DNA from 3 places in the Blautia sp. TM10-2 genome. Region 3 is predicted to be linked to each of the others. Evidence: riboswitches for the same ligand, from Rfam matches in the RefSeq annotation. Region 3 holds a riboswitch; each other region holds the start of a gene.
The links. Region 3 has a riboswitch for cyclic di-GMP ahead of DXD92_RS10415 (response regulator). Riboswitches for the same ligand answer to the same signal wherever they lie in the genome.
Positions count from the first base shown of each region.

Region 1 (6,148 bases), on a different contig from region 3:
TTTCTCCTTTTGAGCGGGAGCGGACTTCCACTGTGAGCAGAACCCAGGGCACAGGACTTGGCATGGCCATCACCAAGAATATTGTGGATATGATGGGTGGTACCATTGAGGTCCGGACAGAGCAGGGGAAAGGCACAGAATTTATTGTCCGTCTGCCATTTCGGACTCAGCCTGAGAATCACCGTATAGAGAAGATTGCAGAGCTGGAGGGCCTTAAGGCTCTGGTTGTAGATGACGATTTTAATACCTGTGACAGTGTGACAAAGATGCTTGTGAAGGTTGGAATGCGTTCGGAATGGACACTTTCCGGTAAGGAGGCTGTTCTGCGTGCAAGGCAGTCTATGGAGCTTGGGGATGCATTCCATGCTTATATTATTGACTGGCGTCTGCCGGATATGAATGGCATTGAGGTCACCAGACAGATCCGCAGTCTTGGTGATGATACGCCGATCATTATCCTGACTGCTTATGACTGGTCAGACATCGAAGTGGAAGCCAGGGCTGCAGGGGTGACTGCATTCTGTGCGAAGCCTCTTTTTATGTCAGATATCAGAGATACCCTGATGGCTGCTATCGGCCAGAATCAGGCTGAGCAGGAGAATCCCGTTCTTCCTGAGACAAGCTCAGATTTCAGAGGCAGGTGCATACTGCTTGTGGAAGACAATGAACTGAACCGTGAAATTGCGGTGGAGATCCTTAACGAATATGGCTTCATGGTTGATACTGCAGAAAATGGGGCAGAGGCAGTGGAGAAAGTTAAGAATTCGAAGCCATGTAATTATGATCTGGTGCTGATGGATGTGCAGATGCCGGTAATGAACGGATATGAGGCCACGAAGCAGATCCGTGCCCTTAGGGATCCGGCGCTGGCGGGAATTACCATCCTTGCCATGACTGCCAATGCTTTTGACGAAGACAAAAAGAAAGCACTGGAATGTGGTATGAATGGCTTCTTATCCAAGCCAATTGTTATAGAGGAATTGATCAGTACGTTACAAAACAATCTGGTAGATTAGTAAAAAAACTGCTAAGAAGTTCGGTTCACAACTTTTTAGCAGTTTTTTTTATTTATTCGGAAAATTTATCACTGTAACGAAGATGCATATCTTCCCAATCCATGAACAATACATAAAATACTTTTCCGTATTGTTGGCTTTCTACGATTCTTCCATGATCAAGCACGGAAAGATAAGTTCCGTCAGCTTTTCGAAGATGAAAGTGAATATAGTCATTTTCATTGCCTGTGCCAATCTGTTCCCAGATGCTTGTTTCAATCTGTTGTTGTTCATCTTGTCGGATCAGATTGCGGAACCTTTTTTGAGTAAGCCTGAATAGTTCATCCATGCTCTTATAACCAGTCATATGAAGAAATTCGTGGTTTGCATAAAAGAGCTCATCATCTTCTTTGTCTGCTCTATATATGATAAATGCACCTGGAAGGTGTTCAGAGATATCCTTCAGTGCAAATCCAAGCTGTTTGCGGACTCCTGACTGGAGACCTTTTCTGTAAGCCATACATCCGTTTTTTCCATGCAGTTTTATTTCATAAAGAGCTGCATCTGCACAGCGCATAAGCTGTGAAGGGCTGGCTGCAAATGTTGGATATTCTGCATATCCGAGAGATATATAAAATGCGAGTTCTTTACCGTGATATGAAAACGTTTTTGGAAGCTTAGTGAATTGCTGCAGCTGTTTATCTGCTTCCTTAAAGGTACAATTTGGTAAAAGAATGCAGAATTCGTCACCACCATTTCTTCCAAGCAATGCATCGGATGGGAAAAAAGCTTTCATACTGTCTGCCAGACTCTTTAATGCTTTGTCTCCATAACTATGGCCATAGATATCATTGATAAACTTAAAGTCATCAATATCAAGGAGCGCAGCCACAAAATGTGTTTGTGGATTTTTAGAAATTATTTTTTCTGCTAATTCATCAAATCCATAGCGATTATAAATATTTGTAAGAGAATCTGTGCGCGCCAGTATTTTATATTTGTTCTTGTGTTCTTTTGCTACCAGCCATACCCTGGTAAGTACTGACAGAAGAAGGCTTATAGTAAGAAACATACCACTGATAATTATCAGTAGTGTGTTATTTCTCCATCCGGTTTTAGGAGTTACCTCAAGCTTCCAGGTTCCATCCCCTACTGTAAAAGCGTAAGAAATCGGATGATCTATTTGACCATCTGACTGATAAACCACTTTATAAGTATCGCTCCAGGGAGTGTCTGTTTTTAAAATTTTGTATTCATATCCAAAATTTGAAAGTGCACTGACTGTATCTGAAAAAATATCCGGAACACGCAGGATAACAATGGTAAATCCCCAGAAATACTCTTGTCCGCTTTTATCTTTCAGGTAGACTGGATTGCGGACTGCAATTCCATAACCGCCCTGTTTTAATTCGAAGGGCCCCTGCGTAATGGTTGCATGGTTATCTCTTGCATAACAGGAAATCTCTTTACGGTCTTTATCATGGAGCAGATCGATCTTACCTGCCTCATTTCCTTCAGCCGGATAAATATCTGTTACAACACCATTAGGAGCGAGCTGCACGCTTTCAATAGAATCAGACATAAGATTCCCGGCAATCGTCTCAAACTGATGGATTTCGCCATTTTCACTGATTAAGATCTGTTCCAAAGTATCTGTAATTCCAATTCCATCTGCAATTTCATTCTTTATGCGTTCACCATAGGTGGTTGCGTTTAATTGTGCCAATATGTGTCTCTGATTTTTTTCATGGGTGTCTGTTTTGTATACAATTAAACCAACAAGGCATATGCCCAGTAAAAAAATAATAAGAGGCACAAGTGTTTTTTTCTTCACTTGGTTCACCTCAGTTTATTCATTGGAGTTTTTATAATAAAGCATTATATCATAGAAGTTGAAAAACGGAATAAGTTTTTAAAAAAATGACAGTATAATGACAATATGTTTTTGGGCGTTAAAACGGTAATGTTTTTCTTGTGTACAGTAGAGTACTATAGTATAATAAAATCAGTTTTTTGCGTAAGTCTAAAAGCTATAATAAGGAAATCGGCAAACCAGATGAAAGTCTGGGACGCAAAGCTACAGGGCCTGTAAAATGGCAGCCAGTTGCATGAAATGACGTGCACTGTCTGTCTGGCAGTGCTTTTTTACGGTATTATTTCATAGACGTAACAATAATGTCGCATGATACTCGTACACCTATGAATGCAATCATTGGTATCACATCTTTGATCAGACATGATGCAGGAAATAAAGCAAAAGTTATAGAGTATGCAGATAAAATAGATATTTCATCACAGCATCTGTTGGGAATTATCAATGACGTTCTGGATATGAGCAAGATTGAGGCAGGAAAAACTGTCTTCAAGTTCAGAAGCATAAAGACCGGTGGGGGGGACCGAACCGCAGGTCACTGAACAGTGACAAATGGATTTGATGCGGTAGTGCAATTTTATTAAACCAGGAGGTTGACAAGGAGATGTATAGAGAAATATATTTGACAGACAGACAGACAGACAGACAGACAGACAGACAGACAGACAGGAGATTTAATATGATTTCGAGAGCAAAGAAATATGTGGCAGTATTACTGGCTTTTGTATGCGTGTGTATGATATTTTCTCCCCAGACTGCATATGCAGCCGAGGACAGTTCGCAGCATGAAACTGTCAAAGTCGGTTTCTTTGCCATGGATGGTTATCATGTGATGGATGAAGAAGGCAACCGCAGTGGGTATGGCTATGATTTTCTTCGGCTGATGGCCCGTTATTGGGATGTAGATTACGAATATGTCGGATATGATAAGAGCTGGGATGATATGCAGCAGATGCTTGAAGATGGCGAGATTGATATGGTAACATCTCCCCGCAAAACACCGGAAAGAGAAGAAAAGTTTGATTTTTCACGTCCGATCGGAACCAATAATGGGATTCTGACCGTCCGCAGTGACAACAGCACGATTGTGGATGGCAATTACAGTACTTACAACGGTATGCGTGTGGCACTTTTGAACGGAAGCTCACGAGATAAAGAGTTTGCGGATTTTGCAGGCAATAAAGGATTTACATATGATCCATTTTATTTTGATACGACAGAAGAGATGGAGGAAGCTCTTCAGAGCGGAAATGTTGATGCTATTGCTGCCACTTCTATGAGAAAAACAAACAATGAGCGTATCGTGGATAAATTTGACAGCAGCGATTTCTATGTCATGGTTAAAAAAGGTAATACAGAATTGCTGAATGAGATCAATTATGCAATCGGCCAGATGAATGCAGTTGAGGGTGACTGGAAAACGACACTTTATAATAAAAATTATGAAAGCATCGAAACTAAGAATCTGGAATATACGGAGAAAGAAAAAAGTATTATTTCACAGTATTCCAAGGACAACCCGCTTCATGTTCTGTGTGATCCGACCCGTTATCCATATTCTTATAATGAAAATGGTGAGATGAAGGGTATTATCCCGGATTACTTCCGGAAAATTGCAGACTATGCCGGGATTTCCTATGAGTTTCTTACACCTGCCACCAGAGATGAGTATATTGCTTATCAGAAAAATACGGAAACCACAGATATGAGTATCGATGCACGCCTGGAAACAGATAACTATGCTGAGACGAAAAAATGGGGGATTACTGCACCTTTCATTACGATGCAGCTGGCAAGGGTGACACGGCGTGACTTTGATGGAAAAATTAATGTTGTTACTACTGTTGACCAGACAGCATCAAAGTCAATTGAAGATGCAATGGCACCCGGTGCAGAAAAACTGATGTGCAGTACCCGACAGGAAATGATGGAAGCTGTCCGTGAGGGTAAAGCAGATGCTGCCTTCGTCTACTATTACATGGCACAGGCGTTTGTGAACAGTGACACTACGGGCACCATGACATATACTCTGCTGGAACAGCCTACATTCACCTACCGCATGGTAATTTCATCAACTGAGAACCATGCGCTGGCTGGTATTCTGACGAAAGCAATGTATGCCATGCCCCAAAATCTTGTTGAAGATCTTGCAGCACAGTATACCACATACAAAGCAACAGAGCTTACACTTGTTGACTGGATACGTCTGCATCCTGTTGTTACTGTTTGGGTTCTTCTTATTTTTGGATGGCTGCTGACTGCTATGGCTGGGACAATGGTGCGTCTCAGTGCAAGAAAAAAAGCTCAGAAGGCGGCCCAGGAGAAAGCTGAGGAAATGGCGGAACTGGCAGAGCATGCACAGGCTGCAAACAAGGCAAAAACAGCATTTCTGTCACATATGTCCCATGATATGAGGACACCGATGAATGCAATCATAGGATTTACCGGTATTGCAATGAAAAACAATCCGTCAGACGAAGTGAAAAATTGTCTGGAAAAGATTGACGAAAGCTCAGAGCATTTACTGTCGCTGATCAATGATGTATTAGATCTGACCCGCATCGAAAGTGGAAAAGTGAAATACAATCCGGTACCGGCGGATGTGAAAAACATTACAGATTCTGCATTGGATATTATAAAAGGCTTTCTTACGAACAGGGATATCAACTTTAAGATTCAGCGTGAAGATGCAAAGATTCCAAATGTACTTGCGGATCCTGCACGCCTGCGTGATGTGCTGGTCAATATTCTGAGCAATGCCGTGAAATTCACTCCGGATGGAGGGACGATTACATTTGAAGCCCGGTGTCAGGAAAAGGGCGGGGATGGATATATAAATATGCGTTACCGCATTTCGGATACTGGTATTGGCATGAGTGAGGAATTTACAAAAGAAGTTTTTGAGGAATTTGCACAGGAAGATTCCGGTGTGAGAACGCAGTACCATGGAGTTGGACTGGGGATGGCTATCGTAAAGAAGTATGTAGATATGATGGGGGGAACCATTTCCGTGCAGAGTAAAAAGCATGAGGGAACCACATTTGCCGTGGATATTCCTTTGGAAATTACAGATAAGGAATGTAATAAGTCAGACACAGGTATTTCTGAAAAGGTGAATCTTACAGGTGTGAATGTCCTTCTTGCAGAGGATAATGAACTGAATGCAGAGATTGCTGCCGTGCAGTTGGAAGAGTTCGGGATGAATGTAGAAAGAGCTGTGGATGGAAAGAATGCTGTTGAGATTTTCAGAAATCATCCGAAAGGCACATTTGATGTAATC
Region 1 is NZ_QUJZ01000020.1:16,717-22,864, reverse strand. Features, by position in the region: gene DXD92_RS17150 (hybrid sensor histidine kinase/response regulator) at 1-1,016, shown strand, start outside; gene DXD92_RS17145 (diguanylate cyclase domain-containing protein) at 1,069-2,829, opposite strand; cyclic di-GMP riboswitch class I at 3,032-3,107, shown strand; partial or broken gene DXD92_RS17140 (sensor histidine kinase) at 3,171-3,365, shown strand; gene DXD92_RS17135 (transporter substrate-binding domain-containing protein) at 3,548-6,148, shown strand, end outside.
Region 1: it holds a riboswitch for cyclic di-GMP, as region 3 does, so the genes downstream of both, DXD92_RS17140 (sensor histidine kinase) here and DXD92_RS10415 (response regulator) in region 3, are expected to answer to the same signal.

Region 2 (6,148 bases), on a different contig from region 3:
AATGCATTGGCAGTCATGGCAATGATCGGTATCGTCTTTGCCAGTTCATGGGAACTTCTGCGGATTGCCCTCGTCGCCTCATAGCCATTCATAACAGGCATCTGCACATCCATCAGGATCATGTCATAATCACCTGGAGCAGACTGCTCAAATGCCTTCAAAATCTCTTCACCATTTTCACAGATGGTACATTCCGCACCTGCTATCTTTAACAGTTCCGTCAGGATCTCTGCGTTCAACTCATTATCCTCTGCACACAGGAATTTCATTCCCTGCAGGATATTACCATCCTGCTCATCTGTTTCTTCTTGTGTCACCAGAGCAACTGTTCTATCCTCTGCAATTTTCAGATCCATGAGAACCTCAAAACAGCTTCCCTGTCCCAATTCACTCTCCACATCAATGGTACCTCCCATTGCCTCAACCAGATTCTTAGTAATCGCCATTCCAAGTCCGGTTCCCTGTATTTTATTTGTAAGGGAACTTTCCGCACGGGTAAACGCATCAAAAATTGTATCCTTGAAATCTGCCGACATTCCCATACCATTATCGCTAACTAAGAAACGGTACTTTGCATAGACAGATGACTTTGTCTCACATTCTTCTACAAAGAACTGAATTTCCCCACCTTCCTGGGTATACTTCACTGCATTGGAAAGCAGGTTGCTGAAAATCTGTATCAGGTGAACCTGATCCCCATTCACCCACTCATGTTGAATATTTTCTTTTATGATTGTAAGGGTCTGCTGCTTTTCATATATTTGAGTATGAAATATAGTGTCAAGTTCCTGTACAAGATCCAGAATAGAAAAGTCAGAATACTTGAATACTGTTTTTCCCGCCTCAATCTTGCTCATATCCAGAACGTCATTGATAATTCCCAACAGATGCTGCGATGAAATATCTATTTTATCTGCATACTCTATAACTTTTGCTTTATTACCTGCTTCATGTCTGATCAAAGATGTGATACCAATGATTGCATTCATAGGTGTGCGAATATCATGTGACATATTAGACAGGAAATCCGTTTTCGCCTTATTTGCATTTTCAGCTGTCTGTAAAGCCTCTGTTGCAACGTTCTTTGCCTTTTTCAGTTTTTGATTGACTACTTCCATTTCCTTCATTGTTTGTAAATGAAGTTCATTATTTCTTTTTTCATATTCTGCTTTTTGATCTGCAAGACTAAGTCTGGAAATACTGTAGAATAATCCGGCAAAAAGTAAAAGTATAAAACCTGCCATGAGTATTGTTGTAAACAACACCGTTTTCTGGTAATCCATCAGCACATTGTCCACAACTCCCTTGGCCACAATGCACACCAAAATGGTGTTGTTGCTTTCTATCGGGCAATACCCCAGATAATAGGGGTTCTGTTTTCCCAAAAGTGCAACTCCGGATTCTCTGTTATCAAACTTCTTTTTGAACAAATCAGCCTCTTCTTCTGTAATAGCCTGTTCCCCTTTTAAATGTTTTAACAAAGAATAATTACGCAGGTATTTATCTCCACTCTGGTTCGTATACGTAATATTTCCGTCATGATCCAGCATGAACAAATATGCTTTTCCATGATAACCTTTCAATTTTAACATGGAATCCAGTTTCGAATGATCATACACAGTTCCAATTGCCGTATAAGTTTCTCCATTGATCGTGTATTCCTGACATGGAATCGCAACCAGATAACCGTCTTTTTTCTTCTGATCATAATCAAGACGCACCAGTTTTCCAATATTGTATCCGTTCTTTAAGTCCAGCAGAAGTTTACTTGGCATATCAATCCGCATTTTTGTTCCACCTGCTGATATTGCCTGACCATTTTCCTGAAGGAATATAAGAGTACTTTCCGATTCTTTTTCCCATGCTTCAAAGAAATTTTTGTTCGTATCCGTTTCAAGAGACAGTTCCCTCTCATGAAGTAAGAATTCCTCAACCAACTGCAGCTGGCTGTAGTATCCACTCACCTGAAGATCATAGGTCTGCTGTATCTGTTCAACAACAGCTCCCATACTGCTTTTTCCATTTTCGCTGATATACTTATTAGACTTACTTATAAGATACTTGATACAAACTAAGCTTAAAAGAATCATAAGTAGTATAAGCAACAGCCTTGTTATTTTTTTTCTTTTGTTTACCTTTTGTTCTATCTCCACTTTTACTGTTCAACCTCTATATAGTCTTCCGGTGCTGACGGCTGCTGTCCATTTGACATTGCTTCGGTCCATGCACTTGATAATGTTGTATCTTTAAGCTGCTCAATCTCACATTTCAGATTTATTTTTTTCAAAACAGACATTGTGGTGTCTGTAAGAAGAATCGAGTATTCCTTTTCTTTGTCTATTTTCTTATCATTAACTGTTAAGTCCTTTAACGAAAATCCACTTTCCTCTTGATTGACGATCATTTTCATACCGGATGCAATTGGTAATTCGTATTTATTGGTTACGTAAAAATTCTCATCAGCATCAGCAAGATAATTTTCCACGAGTTCATAAACCTGTTTACCATTGATTTTTGCAACATATAATGGTGTATCTGAACTCTTCGCTGTCATCATGCCAACCCGGCTGCTGGTGCATTCTCCTTTGTACATAGAAGAAGTGAAATAATAATATGGTGCCAGAGCCAGCTGTGCATCATTTTCTTCTCTGATCGTAGTTAAAATGGAAGATGCTGCATCACGGCCATTTCTATCGTTCAGTGAAATGGAATATTCATTTTCAAAATTCACCGTTGCTTTTTCTTCTGGATCTTTACGATTCATTACACTGCGAAAAGTATCATAAGCCTGTATTTCATCCATTTCCCCTGACAGTAATCCGTGAACAGCCTCAAGACTTGCATCAAATGATTTTTGGGCGGAATATCGGATATAAACAGCATTATTATTAATTTCCTCTTCCAGTCCAGGCACATCCTGCATCATGGTTGGAACATCTGTATTCAATGAAATAACACCGCTTCCATCCGCAATCAGCTTTTGCCCCTCTTCTGAAATCATACAATCCAGCACATCCAGCGCAGTATCCAGTTTCTCCCGGTCTTTTTCCAGGTTTTTGTTAAATGCAATGTTTAAGGACGGAGTCATGTACACATAGGATTCATCCGATGTCTGTGAAAAGTAAGGAATACGGATCAGCTCCGCATCCATCTGTTTCTGCAGCTGCTGCATAACCGTCGGATGTCCATGAAACATTGCTGATTTTCCTTCGACAAACATCTGGGTTCCTGTATTGATATCAATATTGATATCTTCTTTACCAAAATGCGAGTCCTTAAGAAACTGACTGGTTTCTGAAAAAATACGTTTCCATAATACATCATCAAACTTTACTTCATCCGCTGCAGTCTCTGCACCGTTTCGCCATTCAATACCATCCAGGCTTGTAAACTCACCGATTGCTGCAGCCTGGATGATTTCATTATTAGACCAGTCTTCACCAAGATCCATGGAATACGGTTTTATGCCATTATCATAAAACTGCTGACATGCCTGTACATATTCCTCATAATTTTCTGGAATCTTTACGCCATACTGATCAAACAGTGTTTTGTTGGCAATGATCGTCTGCGGAATACCACAGATTGGCAGCCACTGGATTTCATCCTCCGCATTCTTATAATATTGCACCGCATAAGAATAATACTTGGAAACAACATCATAAGAAGCAAAATCCATAAGATAAGGCTGTAAGTCCTGTGCATCTGTTCCAGAAAATCGACGTACTGTTATAATATCCGGTAATTCATCATGTTCTTTAAAATAACTGTATAAATCGGTATCATTGTTACCTATAATAAATTCAATATCCTGATCTGGAAACTGTTCATGGATATAGGGTGCAATATTTTTCATCAAACGATTTTCCCACAGATAAACGGTAAGATGATCATCATTTATAGATACTTCTTTCTTTGACTGTCCACATCCAGACAAGACAGCAGATGCTACAAGTACACCTGACACCACTGCTATCAGACAACGTTTTGCCTTTTTCATACTTTTATTTTCCTCATTCTTTCCTGATAAAATCATTATTGTTACGTCTATGAAATAACACCGTAAAAAAGCACCGTCAGACAGACAGTGCACCTCATTTTATGCAACTGGCTGCCATTTTAAAGGCCCTGTAGCTTTGCGTCCCAGACTTTCATCTGGTTTGCCAATTTCCTTATTATAGCTTTAATCTTATGTAAAAAACTGATTTTATTATACTTTAGTGTTCTACTATACACAAGAAAAAAATTAACATTTTAACGTTCAAAAACAAAAAAAGAACAGCCGATACATATACTCGAACTGTTCTCTTACTTCCGAAGTCCACGCAGCATTGACATTACTGTTTCCTGCTCATTTGTACTCAGATCATTCCATATCCCTAGAACTTCTTTCTGTTTTTCTGTCAGATTCTCTGAATTATCTTCTCGAAAAAACTGCGATAATGTCACGCCCAAAGCTACACATATTTTTTCAAGTGTGATCAGCGACGGCAGGTTTTCCTGCTCTGGTTCATATGGTACTTACAATTCCACGTTGTATGTGATAAACTATTATTGTCCATTTAGACTACCTTTACAATCCTTTTTACAGCAAGTATACTTATTATATCGAAAAAATAATATGAAAATATCTGCAGAAATTATTAAGATATTGCCAAAACATAGAAAACAAATCACGGAGATAACAGAAACCACACTTCCCATCAGACAGATCGTCCTGCAGACCGGCTTCAGCCAGCAGTCCTATTTCGGAAAATGTTTCCGTGAAAAAATGAACTGCTCCCCACGGGAATACCGCAAGAACAGAACCGAATGCCGCTTTGTATAAAATGGCATCCGGTTCTGTTCTTTTTATTTCGCTGCGGCACTTGCCCAAAACGCTCTATTTCTTCCCGCAACCCATTTATTTTCTTTCACACAGTAGCTTCCTCTTAAACGAATATCTTCTGAAGAACTTCCGACCTCTACTGCATATCGTCCTTTTTCCACTTTCCAGTGCATATCAATGTCCAGAAAAGCCATTTGATCCGTTTTCACCTCAAAGCATACCGTTTTCTTTTCGCCCTTTCGCAGGTGAATGCGCTTAAAACCTGCCAGTTCTTTTACTGGTCTTGTCAGGCTGGCATATTCATCTCGTAAATAAAGCTGGACAACCTCATCTCCTTCACAGCTTCCCGTGTTCTCAACAGCGCAGGAGATCTGAACCGTATCTGCTGCCTTTTCATTTCCCATCGAGATATGTAAATCCGAATATGTAAATGTTGTATACGACAGTCCGTATCCAAAATAATATCTCGGTCTGTGCGGCATATTCACATAATTGGCAAAACCGATACTGCCGCTCTGATCCCAGGAGGAACCATATGGATGATTGTAATAAACCGGAAGCTGTCCCACTCCATAAGCAACGGTAACCGGAAGTTTTCCTCCCGGATTATATATTCCGGTTAAAATATCAACTACTGCTTCTGCTCCTGTTTCTGATGGACTCCATGCTTCCAGAATAGCATCTAAATATTCCTCTGCAGCATCACTGGAAATCGGTCTTCCATCAAAGTGAACGCCAACCAATGGTTTTCCAAGCTGCGCAGCCTTGCGAATAAATGCATCCTGACATTTTGGAAGGTTAATATCAGTACTGTCAATTCCTTCTCCCATTGATGCCATGGAACACGTTCCGTGCTTACCGCCAAGCGTCAGTATCACAATGTCTGCCTGCTTTGCTGCCTGCAGCGCTTCTTCAAAATGACTTTCGTCGTTTCCTGCAATCGGATAGCCATATGCATATAAAATCTCACTTTCCGGAAAGCGGATTTGGAATTCTTCATACAGATTTCTGCATTGCGGTTTCTGTCTTTTCAGGATCTGATCAAACTGCTCTGTCTCATCAGACTGAATATTGGTTCCCGGAACCGTAATAATCTCATCTGCATCTGCCTGTACAACTCCGCTTACACCTGCAATAGAATTGGCAATCGCATAGGTAGACTCCATCATACACATATGTGTGTATCCACCAAACATTTTTCTGGCATACCCGGCATGCGGTCCGATCACCGCGATTTTTTTCCCTTTTGCCGCAATCGGCAATACGCCGTCATTTTTCAGCAATACCATGGATTCTCTGGCCGACCGCAGGGAAGTGTTC
Region 2 is NZ_QUJZ01000020.1:29,876-36,023, forward strand. Features, by position in the region: gene DXD92_RS17170 (ATP-binding protein) at 1-2,009, opposite strand, end outside; gene DXD92_RS17175 (ABC transporter substrate-binding protein) at 2,156-4,000, opposite strand; cyclic di-GMP riboswitch class I at 4,100-4,175, opposite strand; gene DXD92_RS19775 (helix-turn-helix domain-containing protein) at 4,622-4,828, shown strand; gene DXD92_RS17190 (glycoside hydrolase family 3 N-terminal domain-containing protein) at 4,852-6,148, opposite strand, start outside.
Region 2: it holds a riboswitch for cyclic di-GMP, as region 3 does, so the genes downstream of both, DXD92_RS17175 (ABC transporter substrate-binding protein) here and DXD92_RS10415 (response regulator) in region 3, are expected to answer to the same signal.

Region 3 (6,148 bases):
AAGCTGGCGAAACGCTACGGAAATATCTGCATTGCCATGGGCGCAGTCCTGATGGCCATCACTGGAGGTCTGATGATGATCTTCTGTCCGTTCGTCTTTAGCATTCTGACTCCTGACCCGCAGGTGCGCTCGTTTGCCGCCGAGGTACTCCGCATCGAACTGCTCGCCGAGCCGTTTTTCGGCGCTTCCATCGTTGCCGCCGGAGCCCTCCGCGGAACAGGCGATACGTTTGTGCCAAGCCTTCTGAACCTTGGCAGCATCTGGGTCATCCGCCTCGGTCTCGCGGTGCTTCTCATCACCCCGCTCGGCCTGCGCGGCATGTGGATCGCCATGGCTATCGAGCTCTGCATCCGCGGATTGCTGCTGCTCTACCGCCAGCATACATCGAAATATTATAAACTGCCCGCAGCCTGACTTGGCGGCAGCGTATAGAAAAAGCGCTTATTTGAGATTTCATTCCCGCCTCAAATAAGCGCTTTCTATTTTACCTTATCCCTTGTTTCAATTCACAGTCGGTATTTTCACGGAGTCTGACATGTCGAAAATAGTTCGACTGTGACTTGCCTCATGTCTGTGGAGGATACCGATTTCTCTCCGCCCGCCACTGCCGTTATGTTTCTTTTAACAATTCATCCCACCACTTTAGAAGCGGGGGACTTCTTGTCTACTGGTATTAAAACTGAATCACTTCCGGCTCATCCGTAAAGGAGCTGATCATTGCCGTTGCGTTCTGGAAATTTTAAACGTCTCAACCTCCACAACCCGCTCTTTCCCTCTCGTTCCCCAGATCATCAGATGGACCTTATATTCCACCGAATCCCGTGCATAAAAGAATGGCTCCTCGCGCAGCAATGATGCGCGTTTTCCTTCGGCTTCCAGTATCTTTTTCCGTTTCATTGCCTGCTCCTGGATTTTTCGGATCTGGGTTCCTTCTTCGCCGGTGAAGCGTCGTTTCGGATAATTCTGTGCTTCGCGGGCCAGTTTTTTTTCCAGTAAATCCACGACTTTCGCGTGGCGGCTCGTATGCAGCAGTTTTGCGATCTGTTTTGCGAGGAGTTTTCCCTGCCATTTTTCATAAAGTGCAAGATACCACAGCAGCACTTTATCGCCTGCCTCCGATGCCAGTTTTTTCATCTCCGTAATTGCCTCTTCCGTCGCTTCCCACCACGGGCATGACGGTACGAGATACTGATCCGGCACGGCCGGGTAGCAGCAGAAATTGAGCGGCGGGAAATTGGCCAGCGATGCCAGACGCATTTCTTCCTCGGTGCAGAACGCCTCGCCGAGGTATTCCAGCTTGTCCCGCAGGATCGCAATACGGAACTCAATCTGCCGCAGATACTCGTATCCGTCCACCCAGAAATGACCCGTTTTTCCGTAATCAAACAGATGCACTTCCAGTGAAAGGCGGCTGAAAAACAGCGTGCACACCGTCTCTCCCTGCCGCACGATCAGAACGTACTGCTCCCCGTCTTTTTCCAGTGCAGCATCTATTTCTCCCTCGTATTCCTTCTGATACGTTCCCGTCAGCTCCGCGTCATGAAAAACGAGAAAGCTCTCTGCCGCATCGTTCATCAGATAGACAAGCCAGATCTCCTTTTCTCCTCCACCGTACCGCTCACCCGGAAGCAGCAGCTCGAACTGCCCCTGCGAAAGAAGCACATCCAGCCTTTCCAGTTCCTCGGTCCATGTGATATTTTCTGCAATTTCCATTCCGTGATTCTCCCCTGTTTTCTTTTACTTCCTATGATACACCATAAAAAGGCTCCACTGCAATCCAAAGCAGTAGAGCCCCTTCTCCAAATTTTTCTGTTATTAATCCGTCCCGTTATCCGGCGCATGCCGTCCGCACTTTCTCGTCCAGCGTCGTCTGAATCTCTTTTAAATTCACCGGTTTCGGAATATGCCCGCGTCCGCGCACCGCTTGCGGTCCGTTGCAAAGGTATTTGCTGTCATCGCAAAAATCGGAACATCATTGTCCTCACGCACACTGTTTCGAATTTTTTTCGTCGCCTCGATGCCATCCATCACCGAAATGTTCCATATTTACGCAGCTGGCTGCCATTTTACAGGCCCTGTAGCTTTGCGTCACAGCCTTTCGACTGCTTTGCCGAGATTCTTTTTTTATTTTAATTCATTGCTGTAAGACTCTCTTCTCCTTTCCCATCGGAATATGATATAATGACCTCTGGATTTTGGCAGATTACTGTTTTTAACATTGGAGGTGTACGATGAAATACAGACTCATAACAGAAAACGATTTAGAATATGTTGTCGAAAAAAATAATGAATACTACAACAATGTCGAAGGCTGCTGGACCTATGAAAAAGCCTATAAGAGAATTTATCAGGTACTCACAATGGAAAATTCCTGAAGTAAACTGCGGAATCGCAAGTATGTGTTTCGTCTTGAAAAAGCAGCAAAAATATAGTATAATATTTTTGTTTCTGACCTGGCTGAAACATTTATAATTCTTGTTTCTGTAGCTCAGCAGGATAGAGCGTCCCCCTCCTAAGAGAAAGCCGAGGCATTCCCCAAAGGGAAAAAATGAAAAACAACTTTCAGTTCGAATCTATTCTGAAAAATGCCAAAGGTGACAACAAAGCATTCCCCAATTTGGGGAACGTTCTAATGTTACCAAAGTAAAAAAATCTGTAGATTGACAACTCGAAAAAGAGTTGATAATCTTATATATGGCCGAAGGGAAAAATCCCAGAAACCCAGTAAAATCAAGGGTTTGCGGCATGTGTCGTCATAGCTCAGCTGGATAGAGCACTCGCCTCCTAAGAATATGTTATAACGACCGCCTTTCGGGCAAAGGCGATTGACATTGAGTAAGTTTAAGACTAAAATTGAATAGATTTTAAAGATGTTTCCGTAGCTCAGCTGGATAGAGCGACCGCCTCCTAAGCGGCAGATTGTTCGATTCCTTCGAGCAATGAAAATTGCATAAATCTTAAAAATGTCTCAGTAGCTCAGCTGGATAGAGCACACGCCTCCTAAGAGAAAGCCGAGGCATTCCCCAAAGGGAAAAAATGAAAAACAACTTTCAGTTCGAATCTATTCTGAAAAATGCCAAAGGTGACAACAAAGCATTCACCAAATTGGGGAACGTTCTAATGTTACCAACTCAAAAAAATCTGTAGATTGACAACTCAAAAAAGAGTTGATAATCTTATATATGGCCGAAGGGAAAAATCCCAGAAACCCAGTAAAATCAAGGGTTTGCGGCATGTGTCGTCATAGCTCAGCTGGATAGAGCACTCGCCTCCTAAGCGAGGGGTCGGAGGTTCAAATCCTCTTGGCGACGGGCTTCAAAGCGTTCGAAAATGTTAGCTGGATTAGCTGACAACGAACGCTTTTGTTATTTTCAAATCACGTTCGTGACACGAAATTCCATTCAAAATGATCAATTTCCAGCTAACGCAATCTGATTTTTGTTAGCTGACAGCTAATCAAAATTACCGGTTTGCAAACATGGGTTTTAGGAAGTTCAGCTAACATTTGGGTTCCGCTCTGTTGTCACCCCTTATTCGGGGATGTAAATCAGAGAAAAGGCGGGAAAAGAAACAATCTCTCCCAAACCTGCAAACATGAATTAGCTGAAACAGTATTCAATTCTATTAGCTACAGCTAATGGTCAAACAGCAATGTCTGTTTGGAACTTTACTATCTATAAAAGTTCCAGGCAGGCATTTTTTATTTCCTGAATCCTGGAGGAAAGGAGTCAAGATGACTGAACCAAACAGACAATCAGAAGAAAACGAAGAAAGAATCATAGAAATTGAGATTGAGCGTCTTCGACCGTTCAAAGAGCATCCGTTTCAGGTGAAGGATGATAAGGAAATGTTTCTTCTGCAGGAAAGCATTGAAAAGTATGGAATATTAAATCCGCTGATCGTCAGACCGGTACCGGATGGATACTATGAGATCATATCCGGCCACAGAAGAAAACATGCTGCGGAGAAACTGGGATACCGTAAAGTACCGGTAATCATCCGGGTATTAAGTGAAGATGATTCCATCTTGAGCATGGTAGATTCCAATCTTCACAGAGAACGGATCAGCTACAGTGAAAAAGCTTTTGCTTACAAACTGAAGAATGACGTATTAAAAAGAAAAAGTGGTCGAAAAAAGAGCCAAGTTGACCACAAAACACCAAGAAAGCGGGCAATAGAAATCATCAGTGAAGATTGTGGTGATAGCCCAAAACAAGTGCAGCGTTATATCTCACTGACAAAACTGATACCGGAAATGTTGCAGAAACTGGATGATGAGATCATTTCTTTTTGTCCGGCTGTAGAGATAGCTGCATTAAGTGAAAAAGAACAAAGAGAACTGCTTGTAGCAATGGAGTATGCACAGGCAATCCCATCACTCTCACAGGCCCAGAGGATCCGGCAACTGAGTAAAGAAAAACAGTTGTCACTGGAAAAGATGGAAGAGATCATGTGTGAAGTGAAAAAGGGTGAGATCACAAGAGTGGCATTCACAAACGAGCAGTTGCACAAGTATTTTCCAAATTCTTATACACCGGCAATGATGAAACGGGAAATACTGGCACTGTTGAAATTATGGAAAAAAGAATCATGGGATAGTTAAAGGAGGAAGAAATCATGTGTAAAGTTATATCCGTAGTAAACCAGAAAGGTGGCGTCGGAAAGACCACCACAACCGTAAATGTAGGCATTGGACTGGCAAGAGAAGGTAAGAAAGTGTTGCTGATCGACGCGGATCCACAGGGAAGTTTAACCGCAAGTCTTGGATATGAGGAACCGGATGATCTTCGCATCACACTGGCAACGATTATGATGGATGTCATTAACGAAGAAGAAATCTCTCTGGAAGATGGTATCTTACATCACCAGGAAAATGTAGATCTACTTCCGGCAAATATTGAGCTTTCTGCCCTGGAAGTAACGATGGGAAATGTTATGAGCAGAGAAATGATCATGAAGGAATATATCGATGCGATAAGAGGCCGATACGATTATATCCTGATCGACTGTATGCCAAGTCTTGGTATGATGACAATCAATGCACTGGTCTCTTCCGATTCCGTGCTGATACCTGTACAGGCCGCATATCTGCCGGTGAAAGGACTTCAGCAGCTGATCAAGACCATTCTTACAGTAAAGAAAAGGCTGAACCGGAAACTGGCGATTGAGGGCATTCTGTTGACTATGGTTGATTTCAGAACCAATTACGCAAGGGACATTGCATCGAGAGTACATACAACATACGGAAGCCAGATAGAAGTATTTGAAAATGTGATTCCGATGTCTGTAAAAGCAGCTGAGACCAGTGCAGAGGGAAAAAGCATCTACATGCACTGCCCGAAAGGAAAAGTTGCCGAAGCATATAAGAACTTAACACAGGAGGTTTTGAAAAATGAAAAATAGAAGTGGCGAAAAGATTAAACTGGCAAGCATTGATGAACTGCTTGGTGTGGTAAATGAAGAATCTGCAATGGAGATAGAGATCAGTAAGATCCATCCGTTTAAAAATCATCCGTTCAAGGTGCTGGATGATGAAAAGATGCAGGATCTGGTTGAAAGTGTAAGGATCAATGGAGTACTGACACCGGTACTGCTTCGAATGGATGATAATGAAGAATATGAAATGGTATCCGGTCACAGAAGAATGCATGCAGCACAGCTTGCAGGACTTACAACTATTCCGGCAATCGTAAGAGAATTATCGGATGATGATGCCATTGTGGCTATGGTGGATGCTAACATTCAGCGAGAGGAATTGTTGCCGAGTGAGAAAGCATTTGCTTATAAGATGAAACTAGAGGCAATGAAAAGACAGGGAGTTAGAACAGATTTAACTTTGTCTCAAAATGAGACGAAGTTGAGATCTGATGAAGTCTTGAGCAAGCAAGTTGGGGAAAGTAGAGCTCAGGTTCAAAGATTTGTACGATTAACAGAACTTATTCCGGAACTTCTTGATCTGGTAGATAACAAGAAGCTTCAGTTTACGGTTGCTGTCAATATCTCCTACATCGATAAGGAAGTACAGGGATGGATCTACGAATATATCAGCGACACCGGATTCATCAAACCAAAACAGATTGCAGCACTCAGAAATCAGCTGAATGATGGACCAATCAATCAGATTCAGATGTTATCGATTTTCAATAAC
Region 3 is NZ_QUJZ01000009.1:72,074-78,221, forward strand. Features, by position in the region: gene DXD92_RS10405 (MATE family efflux transporter) at 1-414, shown strand, start outside; gene DXD92_RS10410 (DUF3878 family protein) at 715-1,713, opposite strand; gene DXD92_RS10415 (response regulator) at 1,888-2,028, opposite strand; cyclic di-GMP riboswitch class I at 2,047-2,122, opposite strand; gene DXD92_RS18560 (hypothetical protein) at 2,232-2,375, shown strand; tRNA gene DXD92_RS10420 (tRNA-Arg) at 3,238-3,311, shown strand; gene DXD92_RS10430 (ParB/RepB/Spo0J family partition protein) at 3,638-4,603, shown strand; gene DXD92_RS10435 (ParA family protein) at 4,618-5,403, shown strand; gene DXD92_RS10440 (ParB/RepB/Spo0J family partition protein) at 5,393-6,148, shown strand, end outside.